Regions from separate parts of the Pseudomonas sp. MUP55 genome, predicted to be linked through region 1. Evidence: riboswitches for the same ligand, from Rfam matches in the RefSeq annotation. Region 1 holds a riboswitch; each other region holds the start of a gene.

Evidence for each region. A riboswitch is a leader RNA that binds a small molecule or an ion and turns the genes downstream of it on or off. The one in region 1 is predicted to bind cobalamin.
Region 2: linked by a shared signal. The riboswitch ahead of cobO (cob(I)yrinic acid a,c-diamide adenosyltransferase) and the one ahead of SC318_RS11915 (CbtB domain-containing protein) in region 1 are both predicted to bind cobalamin.
Region 3: linked by a shared signal. The riboswitch ahead of SC318_RS17425 (ABC transporter substrate-binding protein) and the one ahead of SC318_RS11915 (CbtB domain-containing protein) in region 1 are both predicted to bind cobalamin.

What each region holds. Positions count from the first base shown of each region.
Region 1 covers NZ_CP138214.1:2,647,381-2,657,862, reverse strand. The annotation lists gene cobN (cobaltochelatase subunit CobN) at 1-2,099, opposite strand, end outside; gene cobW (cobalamin biosynthesis protein CobW) at 2,103-3,164, opposite strand; cobalamin riboswitch at 3,257-3,457, opposite strand; gene SC318_RS11920 (hypothetical protein) at 3,842-4,423, shown strand; cobalamin riboswitch at 4,521-4,722, shown strand; gene SC318_RS11915 (CbtB domain-containing protein) at 4,819-5,007, shown strand; gene SC318_RS11910 (CbtA family protein) at 5,019-5,723, shown strand; gene SC318_RS11905 (cobalamin biosynthesis protein) at 5,720-6,142, shown strand; gene cobM (precorrin-4 C(11)-methyltransferase) at 6,181-6,930, shown strand; gene nfuA (Fe-S biogenesis protein NfuA) at 7,042-7,626, opposite strand; gene SC318_RS11890 (fatty acid cis/trans isomerase) at 7,721-10,027, opposite strand; gene metH (methionine synthase) at 10,193-10,482, shown strand, end outside.
Region 2 covers NZ_CP138214.1:4,196,829-4,207,310, reverse strand. The annotation lists gene SC318_RS18865 (DUF2066 domain-containing protein) at 1-696, shown strand, start outside; gene SC318_RS18860 (AI-2E family transporter) at 749-1,822, shown strand; gene hda (DnaA regulatory inactivator Hda) at 2,027-2,731, shown strand; gene SC318_RS18850 (C40 family peptidase) at 2,944-3,573, shown strand; gene SC318_RS18845 (C40 family peptidase) at 3,718-4,257, shown strand; gene SC318_RS18840 (PQQ-dependent sugar dehydrogenase) at 4,392-5,705, opposite strand; cobalamin riboswitch at 5,805-6,040, shown strand; gene cobO (cob(I)yrinic acid a,c-diamide adenosyltransferase) at 6,120-6,731, shown strand; partial or broken gene SC318_RS18830 (cobyrinate a,c-diamide synthase) at 6,728-8,098, shown strand; gene bluB (5,6-dimethylbenzimidazole synthase) at 8,278-8,928, shown strand; gene cbiB (adenosylcobinamide-phosphate synthase CbiB) at 8,925-9,833, shown strand; gene cobD (threonine-phosphate decarboxylase CobD) at 9,826-10,482, shown strand, end outside.
Region 3 covers NZ_CP138214.1:3,873,781-3,884,262, forward strand. The annotation lists gene ptrR (putrescine utilization regulator PtrR) at 1-858, opposite strand, end outside; gene SC318_RS17405 (aldehyde dehydrogenase family protein) at 964-2,355, shown strand; gene SC318_RS17410 (protealysin inhibitor emfourin) at 2,441-2,743, opposite strand; gene SC318_RS17415 (M4 family metallopeptidase) at 2,772-3,833, opposite strand; gene SC318_RS17420 (DNA/RNA non-specific endonuclease) at 3,967-4,896, shown strand; cobalamin riboswitch at 4,934-5,128, shown strand; gene SC318_RS17425 (ABC transporter substrate-binding protein) at 5,243-6,253, shown strand; gene SC318_RS17430 (FecCD family ABC transporter permease) at 6,250-7,254, shown strand; gene SC318_RS17435 (ABC transporter ATP-binding protein) at 7,251-8,015, shown strand; gene SC318_RS17440 (GNAT family N-acetyltransferase) at 8,167-8,664, opposite strand; gene SC318_RS17445 (alpha/beta hydrolase) at 8,671-9,621, opposite strand; gene tspO (tryptophan-rich sensory protein TspO) at 9,621-10,061, opposite strand.

The DNA.
Region 1 (10,482 bases):
GGCGACTCGCCGAAGATATGCAGGCCGTCGCGGATCTGCGATTCCTTCAGGTCACACAGGTAGGTGTCCAGGCGCGGCAACCAGATGTCGGCATCGGCATCGCCGTCCAGCTCGAGCTCCTGGTCGATCTGGGTTTCGCGCACCAGTTTGAGAATGTCTTTCTGCAGTTCGAGCGCGCGGCGCGGGTCGAGCAATTGCGCTTCGTAGTATTCGTCGGCCAGCAGTTCCAGGTTGCGCAGCGGGCCATAGGTTTCGGCGCGGGTCAGGGGCGGCATCAGGTGGTCGATGATCACCGCCTGGGTGCGACGCTTGGCCTGGGCGCCCTCGCCCGGGTCGTTGACGATAAACGGGTAGATATTCGGCAGCGGCCCGAGCAGCGCATCCGGCCAGCAATGTTCCGACAGCCCCACACCCTTGCCCGGCAGCCATTCGAGGTTGCCGTGCTTGCCCACGTGGATCAGCGCGTGGGCGCCGTAGGTATGGCGCAGCCAGAAGTAGAACGCCAGATAACCATGGGGCGGCACCAGGTCGGGGTCGTGATACACCGCACTCGGGTCGACCTGATAGCCACGCGCCGGCTGGATACCGACGAAGGTCTCGCCCAGGCGCAGGCCGGCGATCATCAGCCGGCCGTCGCGGCACATCGGGTCCTGCTGCGGAGCGCCCCAACGCTCGAGCACCGCCTGGCGATTGGCTTCAGGCAGGCGCTGGAACATGGCGTCGTAGTCGTCCAGGCCCAGGCTCTGATGACAGGGGCGCTGGTCGAGGCTGTCCAGGTCATTGGTGACGCCGCCCAGCAATGCATGGATCAAGGCCGTGCCGCTGTCCGGCAAGATGGCGGGCACGGGATAGCCTTCGGCCTGCAGCGCACGCAGGATGTTCAGCGCCGCCGCCGGCGTGTCCAGGCCCACGCCATTGCCGATACGGCCATCGCGGGTGGGGTAATTGGCCAGGATCAAGCCAACGCGTTTGTGCGCATTCGACACCCGCGCCAGCTCGACCCAGCGGCGCGCCAGTTCGGCGACAAAATCCATGCGTTCGGGCACGGCGCGGTAGCACACCACGTCCGACTGGCTGCGCTCACTGCGCCAGGCCAGGTCCTTGAAGCTGATCGGCCGGCTGATGATGCGCCCGTCCAGCTCCGGCAAAGCAATGTGCATCGCCAGGTCGCGCGGGCCCAGGCCTTGCGCGCTGGCCTCCCAGCCGGGCTGGTTGTCCTGCGCGCAGATCGCCTGAATCACCGGGATGTTGCGGCGAAACGGGCGCAGATGCGGCGCTTCGGGACTGGACTGGGCAAAGCCGGTGGTGTTGAGAATCACCGCCGCCTGCACGTCATCCAGCAGGTCCTCGACCACCGCCAGGCAGCCTGGCTCCTTCAAGCTGGCCACCGCGATCGGCAACGGGTTAAGACCGGCCGCTTGCAAACGCTGGCAGAACACATCGATAAACCCGGTATTGGCCGCCTGCAAATGCGAGCGGTAGAACAGCACCGCCGCCACCGGGCAATCGGCGCGCCAATCGGCTTGCCAGTTTGCAAGCTGGGCGTTGGCGGTATGCGGATGGTAGATCGAGGTGCGCGGCAAGCTTTGCGGCTCAGCCCAGGCATAGTCGCGCCCCAGGTAGCCGCTGGCCAGGCAGCGATAGAAATCCAGCGCATTCCCCAACCCACCTTGGCGCAGGAACTGCCACAGGCGGTCACGCTCGGGTGCACCGACGCTACTCAGGCCGCTGAGTTCCGGGTCCGGGCGATCATCCCCCGGGACCAGGATGAGCGTTACGCCGCGCTCGGCCAACGCCTTCAGGCGCTCGATGCCGTAGCGCCAGTAACCGATGCCGCCATGCAGCGAAATCAGGATTACCTTGGCGTGGCGCAACACCTCGTCGACGTACAGGTCGACTGAGGCATGGTTCTGCACTTGCATCGGGTTGGCCAGGCGAAAACTGGGGTAATCCTCGGGCAACTGCCGCGCTGCCTCGGCAAGCAGCGCCAGGCTGGAGTCGCCGCTGCACAGGACCACCAGCTCGGCGGGGGTTTGTCCAAGGTCGGCGATATTGTCGTCCGCGACGAAGCCGCCGGGCTGGGTCCTGAGCAGGTGCATGGGTCAGGCGCTGAGGGCGGCGCGCAGTTGCGCTTCAAGGCCGGCCGCGTCAAGCGCCTGGCCGATCAGCACCAGGCGCGTGGTGCGCGCTTCATCGGCGCCCCAGGCGCGGTCGAAATGCTTGTCGAAACGCGTGCCCACGCCCTGGATCAGCAGGCGCATCGGTTTGCCTGGAATGGCGGCGAAGCCTTTGACGCGCAGGATGCCGTGCTGCACCACCAGTTGCGTCAGGGCGTCGAGCAACAGGGCTTCGTCGGCTTGCGGCAGGTCGATGGAGATGGAGTCGAAGGCGTCGTGGTCGTGGTCATCCTCACCGTCGTGGTGATGGTCGTGATGGCTGTGGCGGGCGTCGATATGTTCTTCGGAGCCGGCGCCCAGGCCGATCAGCACGTCCAGAGGCACGCGTCCGCTGCTGGCTTCGATGACCTTGACCGCCGGCGGCAGCTCCTCGGCCACTTCCAGGCGCACACGGGCCAGGTCTTCGGCGCTGATCAGGTCGGCCTTGTTGAGGATCACCAGGTCGGCGCTGGCCAGTTGGTCGGCAAACAGCTCGTGCAGTGGCGATTCATGGTCCAGGTTCGGGTCGAGCTTGCGCTGGGCGTCGACCTGGTCCGGGAACGCGGCGAAGGTGCCGGCAGCCACGGCCGGGCTGTCGACCACGGTAATCACGGCGTCGACGGTGCAGGCATTGCGGATTTCCGGCCACTGGAAAGCCTGGACCAGCGGCTTGGGCAGCGCCAGGCCCGAGGTTTCGATAAGGATATGGTCAAGGTCGCCACGGCGGGCCACCAGTTCGCGCATCACCGGGAAGAATTCTTCCTGCACGGTGCAGCACAGGCAACCGTTGGCCAATTCGTACACACGGCCGTTGGCTTCTTCTTCGGTACAGCCGATGGAGCACTGTTTGAGGATTTCACCGTCAATGCCCAGCTCGCCGAACTCATTGACGATCACCGCAATGCGGCGGCCCTGGGCGTTGTCGAGCATATGGCGCAGCAGCGTGGTTTTGCCCGAACCGAGAAAACCGGTAACGATGGTGACGGGGAGTTTGGCCAGTGTTTTCATCGGATGCCCTTTGGGGCGGGCATACGGGACGATAGGCCCTGCGACGGCGCGCAGCAGCAGATTTCGTCACCGGATCACCCCGCCCGGTTGAATTGAAAAATCGTTTGCGAGGCAGGTCTCCTGGCTTGGGGCTTGCGGGTCTTGCGACCGGCGCTGGCTGCGCCTTCCCGCCGTATCGGCAGTGGCGTGGCAGTCAGTTGAACCCTTCACAGTTGCGGGGGCAGCCGCGGCTTGAACCGCGTTCCCTTCTTAGCTTCGACCTGGGCCGAAGAACCTCGAGCGAGCAAGGCTACGCAGTGCGGGGCAACAGGTCAACGTGATGAGGTTTGCGATGACGTAATTTGAAGTATTGCCTTGCGCTGGGTTACTGCCCGTGAAACAGCGGACATCGGGGCTGACGTATTAATTTGAGTATTTTCTCGAAGGCCCGCCAGGAACCCTTTGCCGACCAGCGCCACACAGATATCGCGTAGCCAAGAACATCGCCGATCCGAACACGTGCAGCGTCACATGAGTGGGCGAACTTAACTTATATCACCTGAGAATCAGACATGTTTGTTACCCCAGACACTACCCTGCTCCCCCCGCCGCAACTAAACGAAACATCGCGTGCGTCTGCACTGCACTTGTCGGCCGCGCCCCCGCGGCCTTATGAATCCTTGACTGATCAGATGCTGATGAAAGCATTGTTGCCTCACGCCAAGGTACTTGACCCCTATCACAACAGCGCCGTTACGTACCACGACCTCAAACGACTGTCAGAAGAAGGCATACAACCAAATGGTCAGCGTGCCACATCAGACCTGATTGCCTTGGTCCACGAATTACTGCAACGCGACGAGCTGACAAGTGACCTCGACATAGCGTCCGGTGCCGGGTACCAAAATGGCACGATAAAACTGGATTCAATGGCCAGGACAGCAGGCGATTTTTCCAGTGCCAGCGATCACCAACTGCTCCTGGCGGCTGGGAAATACCATAAAGCGTTTGATTCAACTGGCAACGGTTACGTAAATTTCAATGAGCTGAAACAAGCAGCAGGATTAGTACACAGTGATCGGTACTTTTCCGACGAAGCAAAAAGCGTCGCCAGCACACTATTGAACCGCCCGGAACTTCTTAAAAAGCTGGATATTGGTGTTGGCTTCCTGGGATTTGCAGGCAAGGAAGACCAACGGTATGACCTGGACAATCTAAAGTATCTAACACGCAACGCTTCACAAGAATTCAATCATCCCTTCAAAAGCCGCACAGACTGACAGGGCTACCAACACGGGTTACGTATGCCCCGTTGTGTTTATCGTGATGAAGCCAGGTCACTCACCTGATTTGACTCGTCTGAGCTGCTCATGGTCTTCTACACACCTTGTTTCGGGTGCCCTTCACAGGGTGAAACGGGAAACCGGTGAGTCACGCGTTGTGACGAGTCCGGTGCTGCCCCCGCAACGGTAAGCGAGCGAAGCGTCAAATCCACTGTGCCTGTGCATGGGAAGGAGATGCTTGAAAGGCCCAGTGCCCCTCGCAAGCCCGGAGACCGGCCCGAAAATTTCAGATAACAAACCCGCGGTGGGCGGGCGCTGTTCATAACCCTGCGTGCCCGGCTCGCGGGGTTTTCATGCGCTCGTTTCCCGCAAGTACCTGAAAGGGACGCGCCATGTCGATCATCAGCAGCACTTCGCCCACTTCCAGCAACGCCTCCACGCTGAGCCAACGCCTGAGCGCCGCAATCGGGGCATCGATCCTCGGTGCGTGCCTGGTGTACTTTGCCGGCTTCTCGCATATCGAGGCGGTGCACAACGCCGCCCATGATACCCGCCACAGCGCCGCGTTCCCGTGCCACTGAGGGCTGCCGAGATGATCAAGCATATTGCGCAAACCGCAGGTTTCACCGGCTTGCTGGCCGCGCTGCTGCTGACCCTGCTGCAAAGCTTTTGGGTGGCGCCGCTGATTTTGCAGGCAGAGGCATTCGAACAGACTCCGGCGACCACACAGGCGGTGCATGAACACACGGCCGATACCGCCGCGCATACCCATGATGCCGCGGCCTGGGAGCCCGAGAACGGCTGGCAGCGCGTGCTGTCGACCACCGGTGGCAACCTGGTGGTGGCGGTCGGTTTTGCCCTGATGCTGGCCGGGCTCTATACGCTGCGCCCGCCGACCCGCACCGCCCAGGGATTGCTGTGGGGACTGGCCGGTTACGCCACCTTTGTGCTCGCTCCTACCTTGGGCCTGCCCCCGGAACTGCCAGGCACCGCCGCTGCCGACCTGGCCCAGCGTCAGATCTGGTGGGTTGGCGCTGCCGCCTCGACCGCCGCCGGGATTGCGTTGCTGGTGTTCGGGCGCAGCTGGCTGCTCAAAGTGCTGGGCGTGGCGATTCTAGTGGTGCCCCATGTGATCGGCGCACCACAACCCGAAGTGCATTCGATGCTGGCCCCGCAAGCCCTCGAAGTCCAGTTCAAGATCGCTTCACAGCTGACCAATGTTGCATTCTGGTTGGCGCTGGGCTTGTTCAGTGCCTGGCTGTTCCGCCGTCAGCGCGACGACCAATACCCGGCATGAGCCTGGTTGTCGGCCTGGGCTGTCGGCGCGGCTGTGATGCTCGCGCCCTGCTGGAGCTGGTTGACAACGCCCTGGGCGAAGCAGGTGCTGACCGCCAGCACATCGGCGCATTGGCAACCATTGAGCAAAAAAAGCATGAGCCAGGGCTTTTGGCACTGGCTCAGGTACTAAACGTGCCGCTGCTGTGGTTCAGTGCCGCGCGCCTGAGCGCTTATGAACACCGCCTGAGCCATAAATCGGCCGTCGCCTTTGCCCATACGCAGTGTTACGGGGTTGCCGAGAGCGCCGCACTGGCGGCGGCCGAACAGCTCGGCAACCCCACTGCCCCGCTGCTGGTCACTCGCCGCAAGAGCGCACAGGCCACCGTTGCATTGGCTTGCGTGGGCTGCAACGCGGATAATCACCGCATCCGATCTTGAGCACTGTTCATGCTCACGCGATTCAACAGGAAGATTGCATGACCGTTTATTTCATCGGCGCCGGCCCCGGCGACCCGGAACTGATCACCGTCAAAGGCCAACGGCTGATCCGCAGCTGCCCGGTGATCATCTACGCCGGCTCGCTGGTACCCGCCGCTGTGCTGGAAGGTCATCAGGCGCAGCAGGTGGTCAACAGCGCACAATTGCACCTGGAACAGATCATCGAGCTGATCAAGACGGCCCATGCCGCAGGCCAGGACGTTGCGCGGGTTCACTCCGGCGACCCCAGCCTGTACGGGGCAATTGGCGAGCAGATCCGTCATTTGCGTGAATTGAATATCCCTTTCCAGATCATTCCGGGGGTCACCGCGGTAGCGGCTTGCGCTGCGCTGCTGGAAACCGAATTGACCCTGCCGGATATCGCCCAGAGCGTGATATTGACCCGTTACGCCGACAAGACAAGCATGCCCGCCGGTGAGGACTTCGACAGCCTGGCGCGGCACGGCACCACCATGGCGATTCACCTGGGGGTCAATCATCTGGACACAATCGTCGCCCGGCTGCTGCCGCATTATGGTACCGACTGCCCGATTGCCGTGGTGCACAGGGCGACCTGGCCGGATCAGGATTGGGCCATTGGCACGATGGGTGACATCGTCGGCAAGGTTGAGGCAAAGGGCTTCAGGCGCACCGCATTGATCCTGGTGGGTCGCGTGTTGACCAACGACAGTTTCAGCGAGTCATCGCTTTACCGTGCCGGTCACGCTCACCTTTATCGTCCCGAATAAACATCAGCACGCTAGATTCTTTATCAGGAAAATGGCGTAATTCGTTGAATTTAAAGCAATAAAAAACGGCGCTCACGGTGCGCCGTTTTTTGTTCGCAGTGAACGCCTTACTCAGTAGTAGGCGTTTTCTTTCTGCGTGTGGTCAGTCACGTCACGTACGCCTTTGAGCTCAGGAATGCGCTCAAGCAGGGTGCGCTCGATGCCTTCACGCAAGGTTACGTCCGCCTGGCCGCAGCCCTGGCAGCCGCCACCGAATTTCAGCACCGCGATACCGTCTTCAACCACATCGATCAGACTGACCTGACCGCCGTGGCTGGCCAGCCCCGGGTTGATCTCGGTTTGCAGGTAGTAGTTGATGCGCTCGTTGACCGGGCTGTCGGCGTTGACGTTCGGCACCTTGGCGTTCGGTGCCTTGATGGTCAACTGGCCGCCCATGCGGTCGGTGGCGTAGTCGACCACGGCGTCGTCAAGGAAGGCTTCGCTGAAGGCATCGATGTACGCGGTGAAGCTTTTGAGCCCCAGGGCGGTGTCTTCAGGCTTCTCTTCACCAGGCTTGCAGTAGGCAATGCAGGTCTCGGCGTACTGGGTGCCGGGCTGGGTGATAAAGACGCGGATGCCGATACCTGGGGTGTTCTGCTTGGACAGCAGGTCAGCCAGGTAATCGTGGGCGGCGTCGGTAATGGTTATGGCAGTCATGGAAACTCCTCACAGGCTTGCCGGCAGTTTACGCCAAATTATTACACAGGTACAAAGTCCTAGTGTTTTTGTCGGAAAAGCCCAACTGACGCCGTCAGAGGTTTTCATAGCGATTCATATCCAGCACGCCCTCTTCTACCGGCGTCGTTTCGCGGATGTACTGCGAAAGGTCATGAAAATACTGCCAGAACTGCGGATGACTGCGGCGCACACCCCAACGATCAACGATTTTCTCAAAACCCTCGGCGTCCTTGGCGCCTTCCATCGCCGCCACAAACGCCGGCACCTGCTGCGCGGGCACATTGAACATGAAATTCGGGTAGCTGCTGAGCACCCCCGGATAGATCGTCAGCGTGTCCAGCCCCGGCTGATAGCGATACGCCTCACCCAGCAGGAACGCCACGTTGCTGTGGGCGCGGTTGCGCAACAGGCTGTAGACCATGCGCTTGCCGCCGGGGGTCTCGATCCGCAGCATGGTGGCTTCGGGCAACTGGTCGATCACCTTGAGGCCCGCCGCCGGGCGCGAGGTCAGGCGACTCAGTGCTTGCTCGGCGTCTTGCAGCGCCGGGTCGATGCCGTCACGGGAGCAGAACGCGCCGGTGCAGCGGTTGATCGGGTCGGGGCTGGCATTGAGTTGGCCGTAGCGGGTCAGCAATTGATTGGCGAAGTCGCGCTTGGGGTCTTTCTCGCTCAGATGCAGACCGCTGGGCTTGCTGTCGTCAATCGCCTCGTAATCCAGCCACAGTTTGAGCTTGCCGCTGTTCTGGTACCAGTCGTCCATAAAGTCTTCGCGGGTGTCGGCGGGCATCAGGCGCAGGAAGTTCTGCTCGGCACCGTTACGGATCAAGTCGAAGTACAAGCGGGTCTGGGCCTGGTGGGACACGTTGCCGAACACGTCAAAGTTCACCGCCAATTGGTAATAGGTGCGCTCCAACAGCGGATAGTCGAACAGCCACATGGTCTGCGGCACTTCACCGATCAAACCCTTGGTCACCGAGGCGCTGTCAAAGTGACGGAAGATGCTCAGCAAGGCGTTGTCGTTGCCCGCCCACAGCGTGGCCCAACTCGGTGGCGGCAGGTCGGCATAATTGTCACGGCGCAGCGCTTCGTACTGGTTGCGCTTGTCGCGATACGCCAGCCACAGGTTCAGCACGCTGCCCACGTCGTCATTCTGCCCAGGCATCGCCAGCAGCGGCGTGGCCTGGCCGCGATACCGTGCATCGGTGATGTACAGGTCGTGGTCCGGGTCCTGGAACAAGGTCCAGAAGTTATCGCGAATCACATCCGTCGCAATCTGCCCGCGGCACACCGGGCCGCGTATGAAGGTACGCACGAAGTATTCGGCGTTATCGAGCATGAACTGGTAACGCGCCTTGGCCGGGATGGCTTCAAAGGTGGCGAACGGGTTGGCCCGACTGCCGGGGCCATAGCCCGGCAAGGCGGTCACTTGCCAGTCACCGGCGTAGAACAGCGCCTTGATGCGCGCCAGTTTCGCGGCGCTGAACGGGTAAGTGATGTGGGTTTTGTGCACGATCACGCCCTGCACCGGCCACAGGCGGTAGTACACCCGGGTGCCGGGGTCGTCGTTGGGGCGACGCGTGGCGATCAGGTCGATGGGCTGTCCGCTTGGCGTGCGCGAGCGAACCCATTGAAAGTAGTGCCCCGGCTCACCGTTTTCGAAATAGATGTGGGCGAGGAACAAATGTTCGAACAGCCAGCGCGCCACCAGACTTTCGCGGGCGCCCGCCTGGTTGAACAGGGTTTCCCACTGCTGTACCTGCAGGGCTTCCTTGGCGCTTGGCGCCAGGCTCTGCTCGTCAAGCGGCGCGCCGGAAGCCAGCCAGCGTTGCAGCGTCTGGTACTGCGGGTCGGTCAGGCCAGTGACAGCCAGCGGCATGCCCTCCTTGGGATGGCTGCCCGCGTAAGCATTGAACTCGCCGGGGGCCGCGCACAGGTTGGCGCGGTTCAAGCCCAGCACAATCTCGTCGGGCAGCTTGGCATTGGGTTGCAACGGCGCGTTATGGCCCAGTTCCAGCATGCGCGCCATCAGCGCCGCCTGGCTGCCCTGGGCGTCCAGTACCGAATAGAAGCCCTTCTGCTGCCAGGCCTGCTTGCCGAACGCGTCGTAGAACAAACGGGTGGTGGGCGTGGCCGTGCTGCGCTCGCCGTCATACACCGGCATTTTGCTTGCACCCCGCGCAGCGCCCTCGGCGCTGCCCAGGTTGAGCTGGCAGGCCGAGTCGTAGCAGGCGTGGCAGGCCACGCACTTCTCGGTGAAGATCGGCTGAATATCGCGTGTATAGGAAATCGCCTGAGCGGGACGGTTTGCCGGCACAACTTGCGCCTGCGCTGTACTGGCTATCAAGGCCAGGACGGCGCTGACGATCAAACGAAGTGACATGTATCCGGTCCCGATTCAAGGTATGCGGTGCTGAAAGTGGCGGTGATTCTACCGGGCCATGACGGCCGGCAACATGAGCGATATTCATGCAGAACCGCGCATGCTCAAAATCGGCACAGGTTTGTTATGATTCATGCCTCCGTAATGCCTGACCAGAGTAGTCCCATGTCCGATCGTAGCGTTCGTCTGCAAGCCCTCCACCACGCCCTCAAGGAACGTATCCTGATCCTCGACGGCGGCATGGGCACGATGATCCAGAGCTATAAGCTTGAGGAACAGGACTACCGTGGCAAGCGTTTTGCCGACTGGCCGAGCGACGTCAAGGGCAACAACGACCTGCTGGTGCTCACCCGCCCTGACGTGATCGGCGGGATCGAAAAGGCCTACCTGGATGCCGGTGCCGACATCCTGGAAACCAACACCTTCAATGCCACGCGCATCTCCATGGCCGACTA
Region 2 (10,482 bases), 1.5 Mb from region 1:
AGCAATCGACCCTCAATCCTCGGCTGGTGGCTGAACGACTCTACCGAAGGCAGCAGCCTGGTCGGTGACGGACAGGCGGTGGCTCAAGCGCTGCGCCGGGCGGCCCAGCACCGAGGCTTGCCGCTGCGCCTGCCGCTGGGTGATCTGGACGAACAGGTGGTCGCCACCGCGCCAAACCTGGAAAGTGCCGACGCCACGCCGTTGCGCGCGGCCTCCGAACGCTACGGCGCCGATGCGTTGCTGGCGGTGCATGCGCGCCAGGAAGGCAACCAGTGGCAGGCCAAATGGCGCCTGTGGCTGGGTGATAAAACCGAGCAGGGCAGCGTCCAGGGCGCTGACACTGGCGCGGTCGCCGATGCCGTATTGCTCGCGGTCAGCCAGAAGCTCGCGCCGCGTTTTGCGGTCAAGCCGGGGGTCAGCGCCGAACAGTTGCTTGAGGTGCAAGGCATGACTCTGGAGCGTTACGCCGTGCTGGGCCGTCTGCTGGAGCCCTTTGGTGGTCAGCCGCAGCGGGTCGATGGCAGTCGCATTGTGTATCGCGTCAATGGCAGCGCCGATCAGTTGCGTACCCAGTTGAGCCTGGCCAAGTTGCAGGAGGTGCCGGCCGGCGAACCTGCCGCCCAGCAGCCAGCGGCCGATGGCGCTCAACCGGTCGCCGCGCCTGAACCCCAGGCGCAGTTACGTTTTCGTTGGTAAGTGGCCTTCCTTCTATATAGAAGCGGCAAGTCAATAACAGAGGAAGTGGTTTATGGCGGATACGCGTCGTTGGGTGTGGCTTGGCGGGATTGTCCTGCTGTGCGTTTTTGTGTTCTTGCTGCATTCGATCCTGACGCCGTTTCTGGTTGCGTTGCTGCTCGCCTATCTGTTCGATCCCGTGGTGGATCGCCTGGAGAAAGCTGGCCTGTCGCGAACCTTGGGTGTGGTCGCGGTGTTTGCCTTGTTCACCTTGATCATTACCGCGCTGGTGCTGGTGCTGGTGCCGATGCTGGCCAAGCAGCTGTATCGGCTGTACGAACTGGCGCCACAGATGCTCGATTGGTTGCAGCACACGGCCATGCCGTGGGCCCAGGCCAAGCTGGGGCTGTCGGACGGGTTCTGGAAGTTCGACAAGGTCAAGGCGGCGATCAGCGAACACATGGACAAGACCACCGATATCGTCGGTGTGGTGCTCAGCCAGGCCACCGCTTCGAGCCTGGCACTGATCGGCTGGCTGACCAACCTGGTGCTGATCCCGGTGGTGGCGTTCTACTTGCTGCGTGACTGGGACATCATGGTGGCCAAGATCCGCAGCTTGCTGCCGCGCGACCGTGAGGAACGCATCGTGTCCCTGGCGGGCGAGTGTCATGAGGTGCTGGGCGCGTTCGTGCGCGGGCAATTGCTGGTGATGCTGGCGCTGGGCATCATCTATGCCGCCGGCTTGATGGCGATCGGCCTGGAGCTGGGCTTGTTGATCGGCCTGATCGCCGGCCTGGCGGCAATCGTGCCTTACATGGGCTTCGTGATCGGCATCGGTGCGGCGCTGGTGGCGGGGCTGTTCCAGTTCGGCGGTGACCTGTACCCGATGCTGGGGATTGTCGCGGTGTTCATGGTCGGCCAGGCGCTGGAAGGCATGGTGCTGACGCCGCTGCTGGTGGGAGACCGCATCGGCCTGCATCCGGTGGCGGTGATTTTTGCGATCCTGGCGGGCGGTGAGTTGTTCGGCTTTACCGGCATCCTGCTGGCGCTGCCGGTGGCGGCGGTGATCATGGTGCTGGTGCGGCATGTGCACGATTTGTACAAGGATTCGGACGTGTACACGGGGGTTGAAGACCCCGACCTGTAATCGCGATAACGCAAACCCGGCCCATGGCCGGGTTTGTTGTTTAAGGGGAGGGGGGCGTCAAACAATCCACGTAAACCTGCAAGTTAACGCAAACCTTTGATTTTGCTTGCGGTCTGCTGCATTGTGCACCCAGCGCCACGAGTATAAACTTTGCAAACTTTACACAGAGGCCACTCACGGTTCGATGGGAGCCGTTCAGTCAGCATGAAACCGATTCAGCTGCCCCTAGGTGTGCGTCTGCGTGACGACGCTACCTTTATCAACTACTACCCAGGCGCCAATGCCGCTGCACTCGGCTATGTCGAGCGCCTCTGCGAAGCCGACGCCGGGTGGACTGAAAGCCTGATCTATCTGTGGGGCAAGCATGGCGTAGGGCGTACCCACTTGCTGCAGGCCGCATGCCTGCGCTTCGAGCAAATGGGCGAGCCGGCGGTCTACCTGCCCCTGGCTGAGCTGATGGACCATGGTGTCGGCATCTTCGACAACCTCGAACAATACGAACTGGTGTGTCTGGACGATCTGCAGGCCATCGCGGGCAAGGCCGATTGGGAAGAGGCGCTGTTTCATCTGTTCAACCGCCTGCGTGACAGTGGGCGGCGCCTGCTGATCGCCGCGTCGACGTCGCCCCGCGAGCTGCCGGTGAAGCTGGCCGACCTCAAGTCGCGCCTGACGCTGGCGCTGATCTTCCAGATGCGCCCGTTGTCCGACGAGGACAAGTTACGCGCCCTGCAACTGCGCGCCTCGCGTCGCGGCCTGCACCTGACCGACGAAGTCGGCCACTTCATCCTCACCCGTGGCACACGCAGCATGAGCGCGCTGTTCGACTTGCTCGAACAACTCGACCAGGCCTCGTTGCAGGCCCAGCGCAAGCTCACCATTCCCTTTCTCAAGGAAACCCTCGGCTGGTAGCCAGCCCTTGTATTTCAAGGCCTGGGCAAATTCCAGGCGCCAGAAAACCTGCGTTTTGGCCGGTTTGGCCACGCAAGCGGCGGGTATCAGGGATTGAGGGCTTAGATGGCATAGTCCAAACGAGAAGTCACAAAGAACTCGATTGAATTTGCAAATCGATGTGATAGAGGGCATAGTCTCGCCTTCTTTACACATCAGCCACGGTCGTGCCCATGCTAAATCGCTTCGCACCCCTCGTGCCTCTCGCACTCGTTACCCTGTTGTTTGGTTGCGCCTCCCACCCCCAGCAGGTGGCAGAGCAGCAAAAACCACAGGTTCAAAATCAGGCTAAATTCGTTGCTGCACAGTCTGCTTCTGTTTATGAAGAAGAGCTGGCAACCGAAAAAGAACTCACCGATTTCTCCGGCAGCAAGCCTTACCAGCTGCCTGTTCTGGCCGACAGCATTCTCGAACGCGGCATGTCCCTGATCGGTACCCGTTACCGTTTCGGCGGCACTTCCGAAGCCGGTTTCGACTGCAGCGGTTTTATCGGCTACCTGTTTCGTGAAGAGGCCGGCATGAACCTGCCGCGCTCCACTCGCGAAATGATCAACGTGAAAGCACCGTTGGTCGCGCGCAACAACCTCAAGCCTGGTGATCTGCTTTTCTTTAGTACGGCCGGTCGCGGTCGTGTCAGCCACGCCGGTATCTACTTGGGTGATAACCAGTTTATCCACTCCAGCAGCCGTCGCAGTGGTGGTGTTCGGGTCGATAACCTGGGCGACAGCTACTGGAGCAAAACCTTTATCGAAGCCAAGCGTGCACTCGCCATGGCCCCGTCTACGGTTACCGCCAGTAAGTAAAGTTAAAGTGATACTTGAAGTTTGACGTGTAAGCGCTAGAATCCCTGGACATTGTTGTAATCCGTTCGCGCGAGCTTTGCTTGCGCGTTCTGGTTTTCAGCGTTCGGCAGCGAAAGCCGCATCCAGATCAGGATTGTTCTGCCCATGTCGACCTCGGCCCGCCTCATTCTGCTTGTTTGCGCCGCGCTGCTCAGCGCCTGCGCAAGCCGTCCACCGCCGCCCGCGCCCGTCGCAGCCAAGCCTAAGCCGGTGTTCAACTATTCCACCCAGAATTTCTCGCCTGCGGCTGAAGACGTGCTCTTCCGCGCGCTGGGCCTGGTCGGCACGCCTTACCGTTGGGGCGGCAATACGCCGGACTCGGGGTTTGATTGCAGTGGCCTGATTGGCTTTGTCTACCGCGACGCGGCCGGCATCTCTCTGCCACGTACCACCCGCGAGCTGATCGTGATGCGCGCCCAGGACGTGAGCGAGCAAAACCTGCAAACCGGTGACCTGTTGTTCTTTGCCACCGGCGGTGGTTCGCGGGTGAGCCATGCAGGGATCTATGTGGGTGAGGGGCGTTTTGTGCATGCTCCGCAGACCGGCGGTACGGTGAAGCTGGATACCTTGTCAAAGGCGTATTGGCAGAATGCCTACCTGAGCGCCAAGCGGGTGTTGCCGGCAAACCTGGCGCGAAATCCCTGAACAAACCACCAATCCAAATGTGGGAGGGGGCTTGCTCCCGATAGCGCAGTATCAGTCACAGTATCTGTGCCTGACACACTGCTATCGGGGGCAAGCCCCCTCCCACATTGGTTTTGTATCGGCCCAGGGAATCTTTACTTGGCAGCAGACACCCGCCATACCTTATTCCCCACGTCATCAGCCACCAGCAAAGCGCCTTGCTGATCGACCACCACGCCCACCGGCCGGCCCATGGCGTTCTCATCCTTGTCGAGGAACCCGGTCAGGACATCCACCGGCTGGCCCTTGGGTTGTCCGCCTTCGAACGGCACGAAGATCACTTTATAGCCACTGTGCGGCTTGCGATTCCATGAACCATGCTGGCCAATGAACGCGCCGTTGGCGAACTGCGCCGGGAGTTTGTTGCCTTGGGCGAATGTCAGCCCCAGCGACGCGGTATGAGGGCCTACCGCGTAGTCCGGCGCAATGGCTTGCGCGACCAGCTCCGGGCTCTGCGGGCTGACGCGCACATCCACATGTTGCCCGTAGTAGCTGAAGGGCCAACCGTAGAATGCGCCATCCTTGACCGAGGTGATGTAGTCCGGCACCAGGTCACTGCCGATTTCATCGCGCTCGTTCACCGCCGTCCACAATTTGCCACTCTGCGGTTCCCATGCCATGCCGTTGGGGTTGCGCAGGCCGGAGGCGAAAATCCGATGCTGGCCTGTGGCGCGGTCGACTTCCCAGATCGCCGCCCGGCCTTCTTCGGCTTTAAGGCCGTTCTCGCCGACGTTGCTGTTGGAGCCGACGCTGACATACAGCTTGCTGCCATCCCGGCTGGCAATCACGTTTTTGGTCCAGTGATGGTTGAGGCTGCCCCCCGGTAAGTCGACGACTTTGGTGCCTGTGGCCTTGATCGCGGTTTCGCCAGACTGATAGGGGAAGCGCAGCAGCTTGTCCGAGTCCGCCACGTACAGGTCGTTGCCGACCAGCGCCATGCCGAACGGCGAGTTGAGGTTTTCCAGGAACACCGTGCGGGTTTCGGCGACGCCGTCGTGGTCCGCATCGCGCAGCAGGGTGATGCGGTTCGGGCTTGGCACTGCGGCACCCGCACGGCCCATGACCTTCTCCATCACCCAGCCGCGCACGCCCTTGCTGTCATCCGGCTTGGGCGGTGCGTTGGTCTCGGCCACCAGGATGTCGCCGTTGGGCAGCACATACAGCCAGCGCGGATGGTCCAGACCTTCTGCGAACGCAGCCACTTGGGTGCCGGCAGCGGCCGTTGGTTTGGCGCCGTCGGGCCAGCCGACAGCCGGGGCGATGTTCACGGTGGGGATCAGCGTCTCGTTCGGTTCCGGCAACGTCGGCGAGGGCCCGGTGCCATCGACCACCTGCAGGGTCGAGCTTTCTCCGCAGGCGGCGAGGGTGCCGGCCAGCGCGATCAGTAGGGCGAGTCTGTTTTTAGGCATGGTGTTCTCCTGAATACCTGTAAGGGTAGAGAAGCACATTGCCTTGATGGTTCAAGTACAGGGCCAGCTTTAATTGACGCTCCACCCCCAACCCACTAACCTTCGCGGCTTGTTCCAGGTGCTCTGTGGCGTATGCGTCAACAGAGTGAAACAGGGAAGCCGGTGAGTGAGCGCACTTGTACACAGTGCCGCCGCAATTCCGGCGCTGCCCCCGCAACGGTAAATGAGTCAAGACGCTGCCTTCTGCCACTGTATCCACACGATATGGGAAGGCGCAGCGCCGGCCTGAACGCCACTCATGAGCCCGGAGACCGGCCTGAAACATTCAACAGCATCACGGTGGGCGATGCTTGGCTGTCTGTTTTTTCTTTTTTCCTGCCCGCCGTTTTTGTCCAGCCCCAACGGAGAGCTGCCATGACCGATACCCCCGAGCGCGACGAGCGTCACCTGGCGCGTATGCTGCGCAAAAAAGCCGTGATTGACGAACGCATTGCCAATTCGCCCAATGAGTGCGGTTTGCTGCTGGTGCTGACCGGTAACGGCAAAGGCAAAAGCAGTTCGGCCTTTGGCATGTTGGCCCGGGCCATGGGGCATGGCATGCAGTGCGGTGTGGTGCAGTTCATCAAGGGCCGTAACAGCACCGGGGAGGAGTTGTTTTTCCGCCGTTTTCCCGAGCAGGTGCGCTTTCACGTGATGGGCGAAGGGTTTACCTGGGAGACCCAGGATCGCCAGCGCGATATCGCCGCCGCCGAAGCGGCCTGGGCCGTATCCCGGGCGATGCTCAATGACCCTGCCATCGGCCTGGTGGTGCTGGACGAACTGAACATCGCCCTCAAGCACGGTTACCTCGACCTGGACCAGGTGCTCAGCGACCTGCAAGCGCGGCCGCCGATGCAGCACGTGGTGGTCACCGGCCGTGGCGCCAAGCCTGAGCTGATCGAAATGGGCGATACCGTCACCGAAATGGGCATGCTCAAGCACGCGTTCCAGGCCGGTATCAAGGCTCAGAAAGGCGTCGAACTTTGAATCAGCCCCGTCATTGCCCGGCCGTATTGATCGCCGCACCGGCGTCCGGCCAAGGCAAAACCACCGTCACCGCTGCGTTGGCGCGCCTGCACCGCAACCTGGGGCGCAAGGTGCGCGTATTCAAATGCGGGCCGGACTTCCTCGACCCGATGATTCACGAACGCGCCAGCGGCGCGCCGGTGTATCAATTGGACATGTGGATGGTCGGCGAGCAGGAAAGTCGACGTCTGTTGTGGGAAGCGGCGGGGGAGGCCGACCTGATCCTGATCGAGGGCGTGATGGGCCTGTTCGACGGCACGCCGTCCAGCGCCGACCTGGCACGGCACTTCGGTGTGCCGGTGCTGGGGGTGATCGACGGCACGGCCATGGCGCAAACCTTTGGCGCGCTCGCGCTGGGGCTGGCGCGCTACCAGCCGGACCTGCCATTTGCCGGCGTGCTCGCCAATCGTGTCGGCACCTTGCGCCATGCGCAGTTGCTGGAAGGCAGCCTGACCGAAGGGTTGCGCTGGTACGGCGCGCTTTCGCGTGAAACCGGCATCGAATTGCCCAGCCGTCACTTGGGCCTGGTGCAGGCCAGCGAACTCAATGACCTCGACATGCGCCTGGACGCTGCCGCTCAGGCGTTGGGCAGCAGTTGCGAAGTCGCCCTGCCGCCGCCGGTGACCTTCGCCGCGCCGCAGGTGATCGCCGCCGAGCCGCTGCTCACCGGGGTACGCATTGCTGTGGCCCGTGACGAGGCCTTCGCGTTTACCTACGGCGCCAGTCTGGACCTGCTGCGGGCGATGGGCGCCGAGTTGAGTTTCTTTTCGCCGATCCATGACGGCGCATTGCCTGAAGCCGATAGCCTGTATCTACCTGGCGGTTACCCGGAGCTGCATCACCAGGCCCTGTCGGCAAACACACCGATGCTTGATGCCATCCGCGCTCATCATGCGGCCGGCAAGCCCTTGCTCGCCGAATGCGGCGGCATGCTGTACCTGCTTGACTCGCTCACCGACGTCGACGGCAACCGCGCCGAACTGCTGGGCCTTTTGCAGGGCGATGCGGTGATGCAAAAGAAACTGGCGGCGCTGGCGCTGCAAAGCGTCGAGTTGCCGGAAGGCACATTGCGTGGCCACACCTACCACCATTCCCTCACCAGCACCGAATGCCAGCCGATCGCCCGTGGCCTGAGCCCCAATGGCGGACGCGGCGCAGAGGCGGTTTATCGACAAGGGCGAATGACCGCTTCCTACGTGCACTTTTACTTTCCGTCCAATCCGACAGCGGTGGCCGCGCTGTTTGCGCCGGGCCCCGACACCGCTATCGGGGGCAAGCCCCCTCCCACAATTGACGGCGTTGAAACCCAATCCAATGTGGAAGGGGGCAAGTCTCCTCCCACAATTGACGGCGTTGAAACCCAATCCAATGTGGAAGGGGGCAAGTCTCCTCCCACAATTGACGGCGTTGAAACCCAATCCAATGTGGAAGGGGGCAAGCCTCCTCCCACAATTGACGGCGTTGAAACCCAATCCAATGTGGGAGGGGGCTTGCCCCCGATGACGCCATGACCGACAACGCCTTCCCCGAAGCCGACCGCCAGGCCGTCTACCGCGCCATCGCCGAACGCCGCGACATGCGCCACTTCAGCGGCGGCACCGTCGCGCCTGCATTGCTGCAGCGTCTGCTCCAGGCCGCCCACCAGGCGCCCAGTGTCGGCTTGATGCAACCGTGGCGCTTTATCCGCATCAGTGACCGTCAGTTACGGGGCCGGATTCAACAGCTGGTGGAGCAAGAGCGCATACGCACCGCCCAAGCCCTGGGCGAACGCTCCGATGAATTCATGAAGCTCAAGGTCGAAGGCATCCACGACTGCGCCGAAGTACTGGTAGCAGCCCTGATGGATGATCGCGAGCGGCATATTTTCGGCCGTCGTACGTTGCCGGAAATGGACATGGCTTCCTTGTCCTGCGCGATTCAGAACCTGTGGCTGGCGGCCCGCGTCGAGGGGTTGGGCATGGGCTGGGTTTCGCTGTTCGAACCCCAGGCCCTGGCCGACCTGCTGGGTTTGCCGGCGGGTGCCAAACCGCTGGCGGTGCTGTGCCTGGGGCCGGTCGCCGAGTTCTATCCGGCACCGATGTTGCAGCTCGAAGGCTGGACCGAGCCTCGGCCATTGAGTGACATGTTGTATGAAAACCTGTGGGGAGTGAGTCAATGAGTGTGGCCTTGCTGTGTGTCGCCGCAGTCGCGCTGGATGCGCTGCTGGGCGAACCCAGGCGCTGGCATCCGCTGGTGGCGTTCGGCAATTTTGCCGGGCGCATCGAGCAACGTTTCAATACCGGAGGCCGTGGCTGGCGCAGCCATGGCGTGACCGCGTGGTTTATCGCGGTGGTGCCGCTGACCCTGCTGGCGACTGCATTGTCCTGGGCCCCTTACATCGGCTGGGTGCTGGAGATCCTGGCGTTGTACTGCGCGCTGGGCATGCGCAGCCTGGGAGAGCATGTGATTCCGGTCGCCCAGGCCTTGCGCAGTGATGACCTGGACGAAGCGCGCAAACGCGTGAGTTATCTGGTCAGCCGCCAGACAAGCGAGCTGGACCGCACCGAAGTCGCCCGCGCTGCCACCGAGTCGGTGCTGGAAAACGGCAGCGACGCTGTGTTCGCCGCGTTGTTCTGGTTCGTGGTCGCTGGCGTGCCGGGGGTGGTGCTCTATCGCCTGAGCAACACCCTTGACGCCATGTGGGGCTATCGCAACGAGCGCTTTGAACGCTTCGGCTGGGCGGCGGCGAAGATCGACGATGGGCTCAACTATATTCCTGCACGCCTGGTGGCCTTGACCTACGCATTGCTGGGCAAGACGCGCCTGGCGCTCAAATGCTGGCGCAGCCAGGGCCCGACCTGGGACAGCCCCAACGCTGGCCCGGTAATGGCCGCTGGCGCCGGTGCGTTGGGCGTCGAACTGGGCGGCGCGGCGATTTATCACGGCGAGCTGCACCAGCGTCCACAGCTGGGCGAAGGTCCGCCGGCCGACGCTGACGCCATCGACCGAGGCTGGCAACTGGTGCAACGCGGCGTCTGGCTGTGGCTGCTGATCCTGTGCGCGGGGGCGCAATTTTATGCTTGAACACGGTGGACGCTTGCGCAAGGCGGCAATTGAATACGGGATCGCCGAAGCCGATTGGCTGGATTTGTCCAGTGGCCTGGCGCCCTGGCCATGGCCGATCCCTGAGATTCCCCTGCGCGCCTGGGCCCGCTTGCCTGAGGCCGATGACGGTCTGGAAAAAGCGGCCGCCGACTACTATGGCGCCGCTCAGGTGTTGCCGGTGCCGGGTTCTCAGTCCGCCATCCAGTTACTGCCGCGCCTGCGCCGGTCCGGCAAGGTCGGCGTGCTGTCGCCGTGCTACGCCGAACACGCCGAAGCCTGGCGTCGCGCCGGTTATCTGGTGCGCGAGGTACAGGAGCAGGAAGTCGACTTCTTTCTCGACAGCCTCGACGTGCTGGTGGTGGTCAACCCCAACAACCCCACCGGCTTGAGCCTGGCCCCCGAGCGCCTGCTTGACTGGCACGCGCGGCTGGCCCAGCGCGGCGGCTGGCTGGTGGTGGACGAAGCCTTCATGGACGTCACCCCGCACCTGAGCCTGGCCAGTCACACTCATCAGGTCGGCTTGATCGTGTTGCGTTCCTTCGGCAAGTTCTTCGGCCTGGCCGGCGTGCGTTTGGGCTTCGTGCTGGCCGAGCGCAAGCTGCTCAAATTGCTCGCTGACCAGGTCGGG
Region 3 (10,482 bases), 1.2 Mb from region 1:
GCCGCGTTCCTCCAGCAGTTTTACGAAGCTGCTCAAACTCTGCGACACCGTGCCCCTGCGCCAGATCAGCCAGGTGTTCAACACACGGTAGCTGTCTGCCAGCGGCCACACGCTCACCGCCGCAAACCCCGGCATGCTTTCCAGCATGCTGCGCGGCATCAACGCCAGCCCTGCCCCCGCGCTGACGCACGCGAGCATGCCGTGGTAGGACTCGATCTCGAAGATCTTGCCCGGCATTGCGCCGTCCTGTGAGAACCAGCGCTCAAAGTGGTGCCGGTAGGAGCAGTTCGAGCGAAAGGTGTAGATATTCTCGCCATTCACCTCTCGCCCCCGCGTGATCGGCGCGTGGTGCAGTGGGGCAATCACCACCATTTCTTCCTCGAACACCGCCACGCCTTCCAGGGTGGAATGCAGCACCGGGCCATCGACAAAGGCCGCCGTCAGACGCCCGGACAGCACGCCTTCGATCATCGTGCCCGACGGCCCGGTGCTCAGGTCCAGCTCGACCTTGGTGTGCTTCTGGTTATACGCCGCCAGCAACGCGGGAATACGCACCGCCGCGGTACTTTCCAGCGAGCCCAGGGCAAACGCACCCTGGGGCTCCTCCCCCGCCACCGTTGCGCGGGCTTCCTGTACCAGATCGAGAATACGTCGCGCATAGCCGAGGAAATTCCACCCGGCCGGTGACAGGCGCAGGCGACTCTTCTCACGAATGAATAACTCCACGCCCAGATCCTGCTCCAGTTGCTTGATACGCGTGGTCAGGTTCGACGGCACGCGGTGAATCAACTGCGCGGCGGCGCTGATGCTGCCTTGTTCGGCAACCGCCTTGAAAATTTCCAGTTGCACCAGGTCCAAGTCATTCTCCAATCGTGAATGTATCGCTTAATATTATTCAGTTTCCAGAAAAGGTACAGCGCCGTACGCTGGGCTCCATTCCAGTCACCCCAGCAGGACAATGCCATGAACGCTATTTCGCACCAGACCCACGCGTTGTCGATCAACCCGGCCAACGGCGAAACCGTCGCCAGCTACGCGTATGAAAGCCCATCGCTGCTGGATGCCGCGCTCAACCGTTCCACCGCTGCCTTCCGCACCTGGCGCCGCCAACCCGTCGGCCAGCGCGCCGAATTGCTGTTGGCCCTGGCCAGCGCCCTGCGCGACCAGGCCGAAGCCATGGCACAGATGATCACCCTGGAAATGGGCAAACCGATCGCCCAGGCCCGCGCCGAAATCGAAAAATGCGCCCAGCTCAGCGAGTGGTACGCAGCGCACGGCCCCGCCATGCTCGCGCCGGAGCCGACGCTGGTGGACAACGGCAGCGCCCAGATCGAATACCGCCCGCTGGGGCCGATCCTTGCCGTGATGCCGTGGAATTTCCCGGTATGGCAAGTGCTGCGCGGCGCCGTACCGACCATGCTCGCCGGCAACACCTACGTGCTTAAACATGCGCCAAACGTGATGGGCAGCGCCTACCTGATGCAGCAGGCGTTCCACAAGGCCGGCTTCGCTGAAGGCTTGTTCGAGGTGATCAACGTCACCACCGAGGGTGTGTCCAGCGCCATCGCCGACCCACGCATCGCCGCCGTCACCCTCACCGGCAGCGTGCGCGCCGGGATCGCCATCGGCTCCCAGGCCGGTGCAGCCTTGAAGAAATGCGTGCTGGAACTGGGCGGCTCCGATCCGTTCATCGTGCTCAACGACGCCGACCTCGACGCAGCCGTACAGGCCGCGCTGATCGGCCGCTTCCAGAACAGCGGCCAAGTCTGTGCCGCCGCCAAGCGCCTGATCATCGAAGCCGGGGTGGTCGAAGCCTTTACCGCCAAGTTCCTCGAAGCCAGCCGCAACCTGGTGATGGGCGACCCGACCTCGGCGACCACCTACATCGGCCCCATGGCGCGTTTCGACCTGCGTGATGAACTGCACGGTCAGGTCCAGTCCACCCTCGAAGAAGGCGCGACCCTGCTGTTGGGCGGCAATAAAGTCGCAGGCGCAGGCAACTATTACGAGCCCACCGTGCTGGCTGACGTCACCGACCAGATGACCTCGTTCAAGCAGGAACTGTTCGGCCCTGTTGCGTCCATCATCACCGCCCGCGACGCCGACCATGCGGTGGCATTGGCCAACGACAGCGAATTCGGCCTGACCGCAAGTATCTTCACCACCGACCCGGCGAAAGCGCGGGACATCGCCAACCAGCTGGAAACCGGCGGCATCTTCGTCAACGCGTTCAGCGTCTCCGACCCTCGGGTGGCGTTTGGTGGCATCAAGAAAAGCGGGTTCGGACGCGAACTGTCGCACTTCGGCGTACGCGAATTCTGCAATGCGCAGACGGTATGGCTGGATCGTAAATAAACAGCCCTGGCGTCAACACACATCAAATGTGGGAGGGGGCTTGCCCCCTCCCACATTTGGACCCAGACAGCCCTGAAGGGCCGTATCAACAGCGGATATGCCGCCGCACGCACTGCACCAGCCCATCCAATGCCTGCGGCTTTACCGGCGCCAGGACGCACACCGTGTGTTCACGCTCGCCTTCGGTCACGGTGAGCGTGTAATGCACCTGGCTCGGATTGCCGGAGGGCCGGGTGCTTTGGGGCAACTGGAAAAACTTCGACTCCGCGATCAGTTGCCGCAACTCCTGCTGATCCTGCTCGGGCAGGGCATCGAGCTCGACGCTGCGAGGCTGGGCCAGGCCCGGAAAGTACGCCGGGCCGCCGTTTTCCTTGATCGAGATTCGCATCGCTGTTCCTCACCGCCGTGGCGGATTGTCAGACGTTAATGCCCACTGCTTTCCAACCTTCCTTAACGGCTTTCTGCTCATCCTTGTTCGCGCCATACAGACGCCCGGCCACATCGTACGTGATGCGTGCAAAACGCAGAAACCCCGAATTCGGCCGCAATCGCGCGTCGCGCAAGGCGTCATACCAGATGCGCCCGGCCCGCTCCCAGGCAAAGCCGCCGATCCGGGTCGCGACCTGATAGAACGCATGGTTGGGGATGCCGGAATTGATATGCACGCCGCCATTGTCGTCATAGGTTTGCACAAAGTCATCCATGTGCCCCGGCTGAGGGTCCTTGCCCAGCAACGTGTCGTCAAACGCGGTGCCGGGTGCCTTCATCGAGCGCAGCGCGGTGCCTTTGATTTTTTTCGTGAACAGCCCCTTGCCGATCAGCCAGTCGGCGTCTTCAGCTTTCTGCTGCAACGCATACTGTTTGATCAATGAACCGAACACGTCCGACAGCGACTCGTTCAACGCCCCGGACTGGTTGAAATACATCAGCTTGGCTTCATCCTCGGTAACCCCATGGGCCAATTCATGGCCAATCACGTCGAGTGCCACGGTGAAGCGGTTGAACAGCTGCTGGTCGCCGTCGCCAAATACCATCTGGGTCGAATTCCAGAACGCGTTGTTGTAGTCCTGGCCGAAGTGCACCGTGGCATCCAGGGCCATGCCGGCATCGTCGATGGAATTGCGGTCGAATACCTGGTCGAAAAAGTCGAAGGTCGCGCCCAGGCCGTCATAGGCCTCGTCCACCGCGGCATCACCGCTGGCTGGCTGGCCTTCGCCGCGGATCAGCTTGCCCGGCAGGCTGTCGCTGTTTTCGGCACTGTAGATCGAGCGCTGTTTCACGGCACCCGCGGCCAGCGCCATGCGGGCTGGACCCTTGGCGGGGACGGCGACCATGCGCAACGAGCGGAACGTACTGTCCTTGGCGCGCGTGCGCAGCGCGACCTCCCGTTGGGCTTTATCGCCGTGGCGCGCGATCTGGTCGAGCATGTACGGCGGGATCAGGCAGAAAATCGGGTTGCGCTGTTGGCGAACACACATAAGCTGGCTCCTTTTTGGCGTGTGGTGAACGGCCGGTTAACGGTTTCAGGATAGACCCGAGTCTGCCGCCTTGGCTAAATTGTCATGAAAAGATGTTGCAGTCGTGTTTATCCCAAACCATCAGGAGTACCCCATGCCGGCACGTACCGTCAAAATCGACCTGGCCTGGCGCCCAAGGCTGGCGGACCTTCGCCCCGTGGTCACGCCGAGCCCCTCCCTGCTGGACGCCAGGGCCGCAACGCCACGCGTCACCTCAGCCAAGGACCTGCAAGACCGGCGCGGTTACGCCGAAGATTTTCTTGGCAGCTTTGGCGTGCCCTGGCCCACGCTTGACCCGGCCCTGGCGGGCGACGCCCAGCCCGGGCGCCTGGATTACACGCACTTTTCCATCAGCATGTCGCGTTCCCGCCGGCTGGCCCTGTATGTAGGCGTCAACATCGACGGCGCAAAGCATGTGGACATCGTGCGCAGCAATGACAGCTGGGCCTACGATGGCCGCCTGCCCATCGACGCCCAGGTGGGAGAAGACCTGTACGCCGGCAATGGTCTTGACCGTGGCCACCTGGTGCGGCGCCAGGACCCCAACTGGGGCGACGACGCGAACACTGCCAATGGCGACACCTTCCACTTCACCAACTGCTCGCCGCAGATGACCGGCTTCAACCAGAAGACCTGGCTGGAACTGGAGGATTACATTCTCGACAACACCCAGCGCTGGAAAGCCCGCGCCAGCGTATTTACCGGCCCGGTGTTCGCCGACGACGACCGCCTGTACCGTGGCGTGAAAATCCCCAAGGCGTTCTGGAAAGTCGTGGCCTACCTCAGCGACGACGGCAAACCCTCGGCCAGCGCCTACATGATCGACCAGAGCCGCGAACTGGGCCAACTGGACCTGGTGTTCGGCCCGCTCAGGACCTACCAGCGCAGCGTGATTCAGATCGAACAGTTGACCGGCATCCGCTTCGGCAACCTGGCCGACTACGACGGCTTCAGCAACGAAGAGCGCGCCACGGGAACGCGCATCGAAGCGTTGATCCGCGGGCCTGGAGATATCCGCCTGTGACCGGCGTCACTTCAACCTCCCTCTCAAGGGCCGAATCAACTACCATAGCGCCGCCGGTTCCCCCACGGGACTAATAGGGAATTCGAAACGCCGCCCGCGACGTCAATCGAAACTGCCCCCGCAACTGTAGATGCCGAGCCTGCTCCCCACTGCCACTGGACGTTGTCCGGGAAGGCTGGAGCATGGCGACGACGCATCAGTCAGGAGACCTGCCGGCCCAGTGACTGACTAACCGGCGGGGTGTCCGGGAAGGCCATCCTTGCCCTGCCCGGCCGGCAGCGTTCGTGGGTGTATTTCCGTACCGTACCGCCCCTGCTTCACCTACGGTTCAAACGGAGATTGCCCCATGCTGCCACGCGTTACGGCCCTGATCATCGGCCTGGGTTGCTGTGCCCTGGCACACGCGGCGCCTACCCACTACCCGCTGACGCTGGAAAACTGCGGCAGCCACGTCACGTTTGCGCAAGCGCCAGCGCGCAGCGTGACCATCGGCCAGGCCGCCACCGAGATGCTGTATGCGTTGGGCGTTGGCGATAAAGTGGTCGGCACCTCGCTGTGGTTCAACGATGTTTTGCCACAGTACAAAGCGCAGAACGACAGCATCGAGCGCCTGGCCAATAACGAGCCGAGCTTCGAAGCGGTGATCGCCAAGCGCCCGCAGCTGGTGGCCGCCGAGCTGGAATGGGTGGTCGGCCCCCAAGGCGTGGTGGGCACCCGCGAGCAGTTTCATGAGCTGAACATCCCCACCTACCTGCTACCGTCGGACTGCGAAGCCAAGGACAATCGCGTAGGCGCCGACGGCACGCGGCTGGAAGCGTTCCGTATCGAGACGATCTACAAGAGCCTCAGCCAACTGGCCGAGATCTTCGACGTGCAAGCTCGCGGCCAACAGCTTACCGACGAACTCAAGGCGCGCCTGGCCAAGTCCATTGCCACCGTGCAGCGCAAAGGTTTGAAGCAGGCCAGCGCGCTGGTGTGGTTTTCCAGCGCCGAGATGGCCAGCGATCCATACGTGGCGGGCCACAAAGGCGTTCCCGAATTCATGCTGCAAACCCTGGGCCTGCGCAACGTGGTGCAGTCCGATGAAGAATGGCCCGCCGTTGGCTGGGAAACCATCGCCAAGGCCAACCCCACCTTCCTGGTAATTGCGCGCATGGACCGTCGCCGCTATCCCGCCGACGACCATGAAAAGAAACTGGCCTTCCTGCGCAGCGACCCGGTGACCCGCAACATGGACGCGGTGAAACACAACCGCATCATCATCCTCGACGCCCTGGCGCTGCAGGCCAGCCTGCGCACCTTCGACGGCCTTGAACAACTGTCTGCCGCCATCGACAGCTACGACCTGCCGCAATGATACGAACCCTGCTCGCCCTCACGCTGCTGCTGATCGCCCTGCTCGCCGGGGTGGCCATCGGCGAAACCGCCATCTCGCCGCAGGTGGTGCTCCAGGTGCTCGCCAACAAACTCTGGGCGGCCGGCTACGTGCTGGACCCCATCGATGAAGGCGTGGTGTGGAATTACCGTCTGACCCGCGCCCTGGTGGCCGGCGCCTGTGGTGCGGGCCTGGCCACGTGTGGGGTCATCCTGCAGTCGTTGTTGCGTAATCCGTTGGCCGATCCGTACCTGTTGGGCATCAGCGCCGGCGCTTCGACCGGTGCGGTGCTGATTGCGTTGATCGGCGTGGGCGGCGGTTTGATTTCGTTGTCGGCCGGCGCATTCGTCGGCGCCATGGCCGCGTTCGCGCTGGTGATTCTGTTGGCGCGGGCCAGCGGCTCGTCCAGCGGCACCGGGCAGATTATCCTGGCTGGCATCGCCGGCTCGCAGCTGTTCAATGCGCTCACCGCGTTCCTGATCACCAAATCCGCCAGCTCCGAACAGGCGCGCGGCATCATGTTCTGGCTGCTGGGCAACCTCAGCGGCGTGCGCTGGCCGGCGGTGTGGCTGGCGGTGCCGGTGGCGTTGATGGGGCTGGTGGTGTGCCTGTGGCACCGGCGCGCGCTGGATGCGTTTACCTTCGGCACCGATTCAGCGGCCTCCGTTGGTATTCCGGTGCGGCGCGTGCAGTTTGTGCTGGTGGGCTGCGCGGCGGTGGTGACGGCGGTGATGGTGTCGATTGTCGGCTCCATTGGCTTTGTCGGACTGGTGATTCCCCATGCCGCACGCCTGATACTCGGCACCGGGCACTCGCGTTTGCTGCCCGCCAGCGCCCTGGGCGGCGCGTTGTTTCTGATCGCCGCCGATGTGCTGTCACGCACCCTGATCAAAGGCCAAGTGATTCCGGTGGGTGTGGTCACCGCACTGGTCGGCGCGCCGGTGTTTGCGCTGATCCTGATCGGCCGGAGAAATGCGCGATGAGTGTATTAAGTTGCAACGGGCTGGGCTTCAGGGTGCGTGAGGCTGAGCTGTTGCGTGACATTAACCTGCAGGTGGAGTCGGGTGAAACCCTGGGCATCGTCGGGCCAAACGGGTCGGGCAAGTCGACCCTGCTCAAGTTGCTCGCGGGGTTGCGTACGCCGGCCAACGGCGAGGTACGCCTGGGCGACCAGCGTTTAGGCGACTTGTCCCGTCGCGCCATCGCGCGGCAAGTGGCCGTGGTGGAGCAACAGGCCGATACCGACGACGCCATCCGCGTGTTCGATGCCGTTGCCCTGGGCCGCACGCCGTGGCTGTCGGCACTGAGCCCCTGGTCGCAGGAACATGACGCCATCGTGCGCCAGGCCCTGCACGACGTGGACGCCACCCACCTGAGCCATCGCGCCTGGCGCAGCCTCTCCGGCGGCGAACGCCAGCGCGTGCACATCGCCCGCGCGCTGGCGCAGCGGCCGCAGATTCTGCTGCTGGACGAGCCGACCAACCACTTGGACATCCAGCACCAACTGACCATTCTCAAAGGCGTGCAGGCGCTACCGGTCACTACCTTGATTGCCCTGCACGATCTCAACCAGGCGCTGACCTGTGATCGCCTGGCCGTGCTCGACCGTGGACGGTTGGTGGCGCTGGGCACGCCGCTGCAGGTACTGACGCCGCAGCGGCTACAGGAGACATTCGGGGTGCAGGGCCATTACCTGACAGATCCGTTTGACGGTGCAAAAATCCTGCGCCTGCGCTCCAACTGACGCCTGGAGCAGATCATCGAGCAGATCGTTCCCACGCTCTGCGTGGGAATGCCGCCTGTGACGCTCCGCGTCCCGCAAACCGCTGGGTGACGCAGAGCGTCACGGGCGGCTTTCCCACGCGGGAGCGTGGGAACGATCAGACGCAAGGATCTTACATAGCCCGATGCATGTGCGTGGTCTGCCACACCGGATCCGTCTCGACGTCCACTACCTCAAACCCTTGCCGTCGCCAGAAATCAATTGCCCCAGGCAGAAACGGGTGGGTGTGCAAGTAGACCATCTCCACGCCATCGGCCCGTGCCAGCAGCTCCAGCGAACGGTATAACTCACCCGCCAGGCCGAAGCGACGCCATGCGGGGAGTACGTACAGGCGCACCACTTCCACCGTCTTGAGCCCCTGGTAATTCAACTGCGGGAAACGCCCGTCATACGGCAGATAGCCAATGGCGGCAACGATCTGCCCATCGGCCTGGGCAGTCAGAAATCGCCCGCCTCCGTGAAGGTATACCGCCTCGAAGCGCGCCAGATCGTCCGGCAAGGCGGCAGTGCTGAGCAGGGGAAAAAGCTCGGCACGCGCCCGCATCACAAATTCCAGAACATCGGGGATAGCCGCAGCGCTAACCGCCTCAATGGTGGGCTTCTCGTGCATAAACCCTCAATAAGGCTGAAGCTGCTCGGGATGCAGGGCAGCGCAAATCCTGCCGGTTATCCACTGGCGGCTATACGCCAGAACCCGATCAGCCATCGCCACCGGAAAATGAATAAAACCATGGGCCGTTTCAGGCAACAGATGCGCCTCAACCTCTGCCCAGCGCTCGGCGATCAGCAGCGTGTCGTCCTTGAGCGGGTCCAACTCGCCCACGAACATCAGCGCCGGCGGCATGCCTGCAAAGTCTCCATACAAGGGTGATAACGGCGGCTGGCGACGCTCTTCGTCGGTGATTCCCGGCGTGAGCAAGCGCAGCGCCGTTACCATGCCCGGACCATCGAGCAACAGCGTCTGCGGCCCAGCGGTGCGTACGCTCGGCGTGCCGGTCAGGTCGTAAACGCCGTAGTACAACACCGCGCCACTGACGCGCTTGAGCAGCTGCGGCCACTGCTTGAGCGCCAGCAACGTCGCCGCCGCCAGGTGCCCACCGGCCGACTCGCCGACAACAATCACCGGCAAATCGGCAAACTCGGCGCAGTCTTCCAGCAGCCAGCGCGCAGCGACCAGGCAGTCTTCCAGCAGCCCTTCGACTGGCGTGTTGACGGCCAGCCGATAATCCACCGACACCACCGCCACGTCGCAGGCGCGCACCATGCCCAGGTTGAGGTCGTCATTCATCTGCGCGTTGCCGATCACCCAGCCGCCGCCGTGGATATCCAGCACCACGCCTTTGGGTGCACCGGCCGGGCGCATGATGCGCACCGGCACGGAGCCGACGAGCCTGCGTTCCACCACCGGCGCCTTCTTGAGGCTTTGGCGAGTGCGCAACAGCGCCTGGATCAGCCGTGGCGTGACGCGGTTGCGCACCTTGAAGCGGGGCATCCACGCCAGCGTTTGATTGAAGCGGCGCATCTGCGCCAGCTCGGGCTCGCTGGCGGGCCAGTGTTGGTAAGCCATCAGCGGTTGTTACGCAGGATCGAGAAGTTCAACGCCACCGCCACACACAGCCAGGCCAGGTACGGGAACAGGATCAAGCCGGTAATCAGGTCCAGACGCACCGCCAGCACCACCATCGCCGCCACGGTCAGCCACAGCAGCACAATGATCACCATCCCCGCGAACAAGCGATGCGCGCCGAAGAACACCGGCGTCCACAGCGTATTCAACGCAATCTGCGCCGCCCACAGCGCCAACACCATTTCACTGCCCGGGATCAGGCTCAAGCGATAACCGGCCCAGGCCAGCAGCAGATAGATGATCGTCCACGCCACCGGGAACAACCAATTGGGCGGAGTGAAGCTGGGCTTGACCAGGGATTCGTACCAGGCGCCGGGTTTGAAGATCACACCGGTACTGGCGGCGGCGGCGCAGGCGAGCAGGAAAATGAAGAAGGTCATGATCGGTCCTTGAGGTCGAGTGGGTGGAAAGCAACGCTCTGCTTTCAATGACTCAAACTAGCGCAGATAAATTCAATATGCGCCGCAAAAATGACAGGCAGGCCGCTTCGTCCCCACGTCATGAAGCCAAAACAACCGCGGCGCCCACAGGGGGGTTAGCTGTGTCAGCGGGATCCTGGTTTCCAGGGCCATCGAAACGAGTGCAGTTCTGACCAACAACACCGCTCGAATGTGGGAGCTGTCGAGCCCCGGCGAGGCTGCGATGGCGGCGGCACAGTCGACATTTTCATTGCCTGACACACCGCTTTCGCAGCCTCGCTAAAGCTCGACAGCTCCCACAGGGGATCGGCGGTGTCAGCGGGATCCTGGTTTTCCAGGGCCATCGAAACGAGCGCAGTTCTGGCCAACAACACCGCTCAAA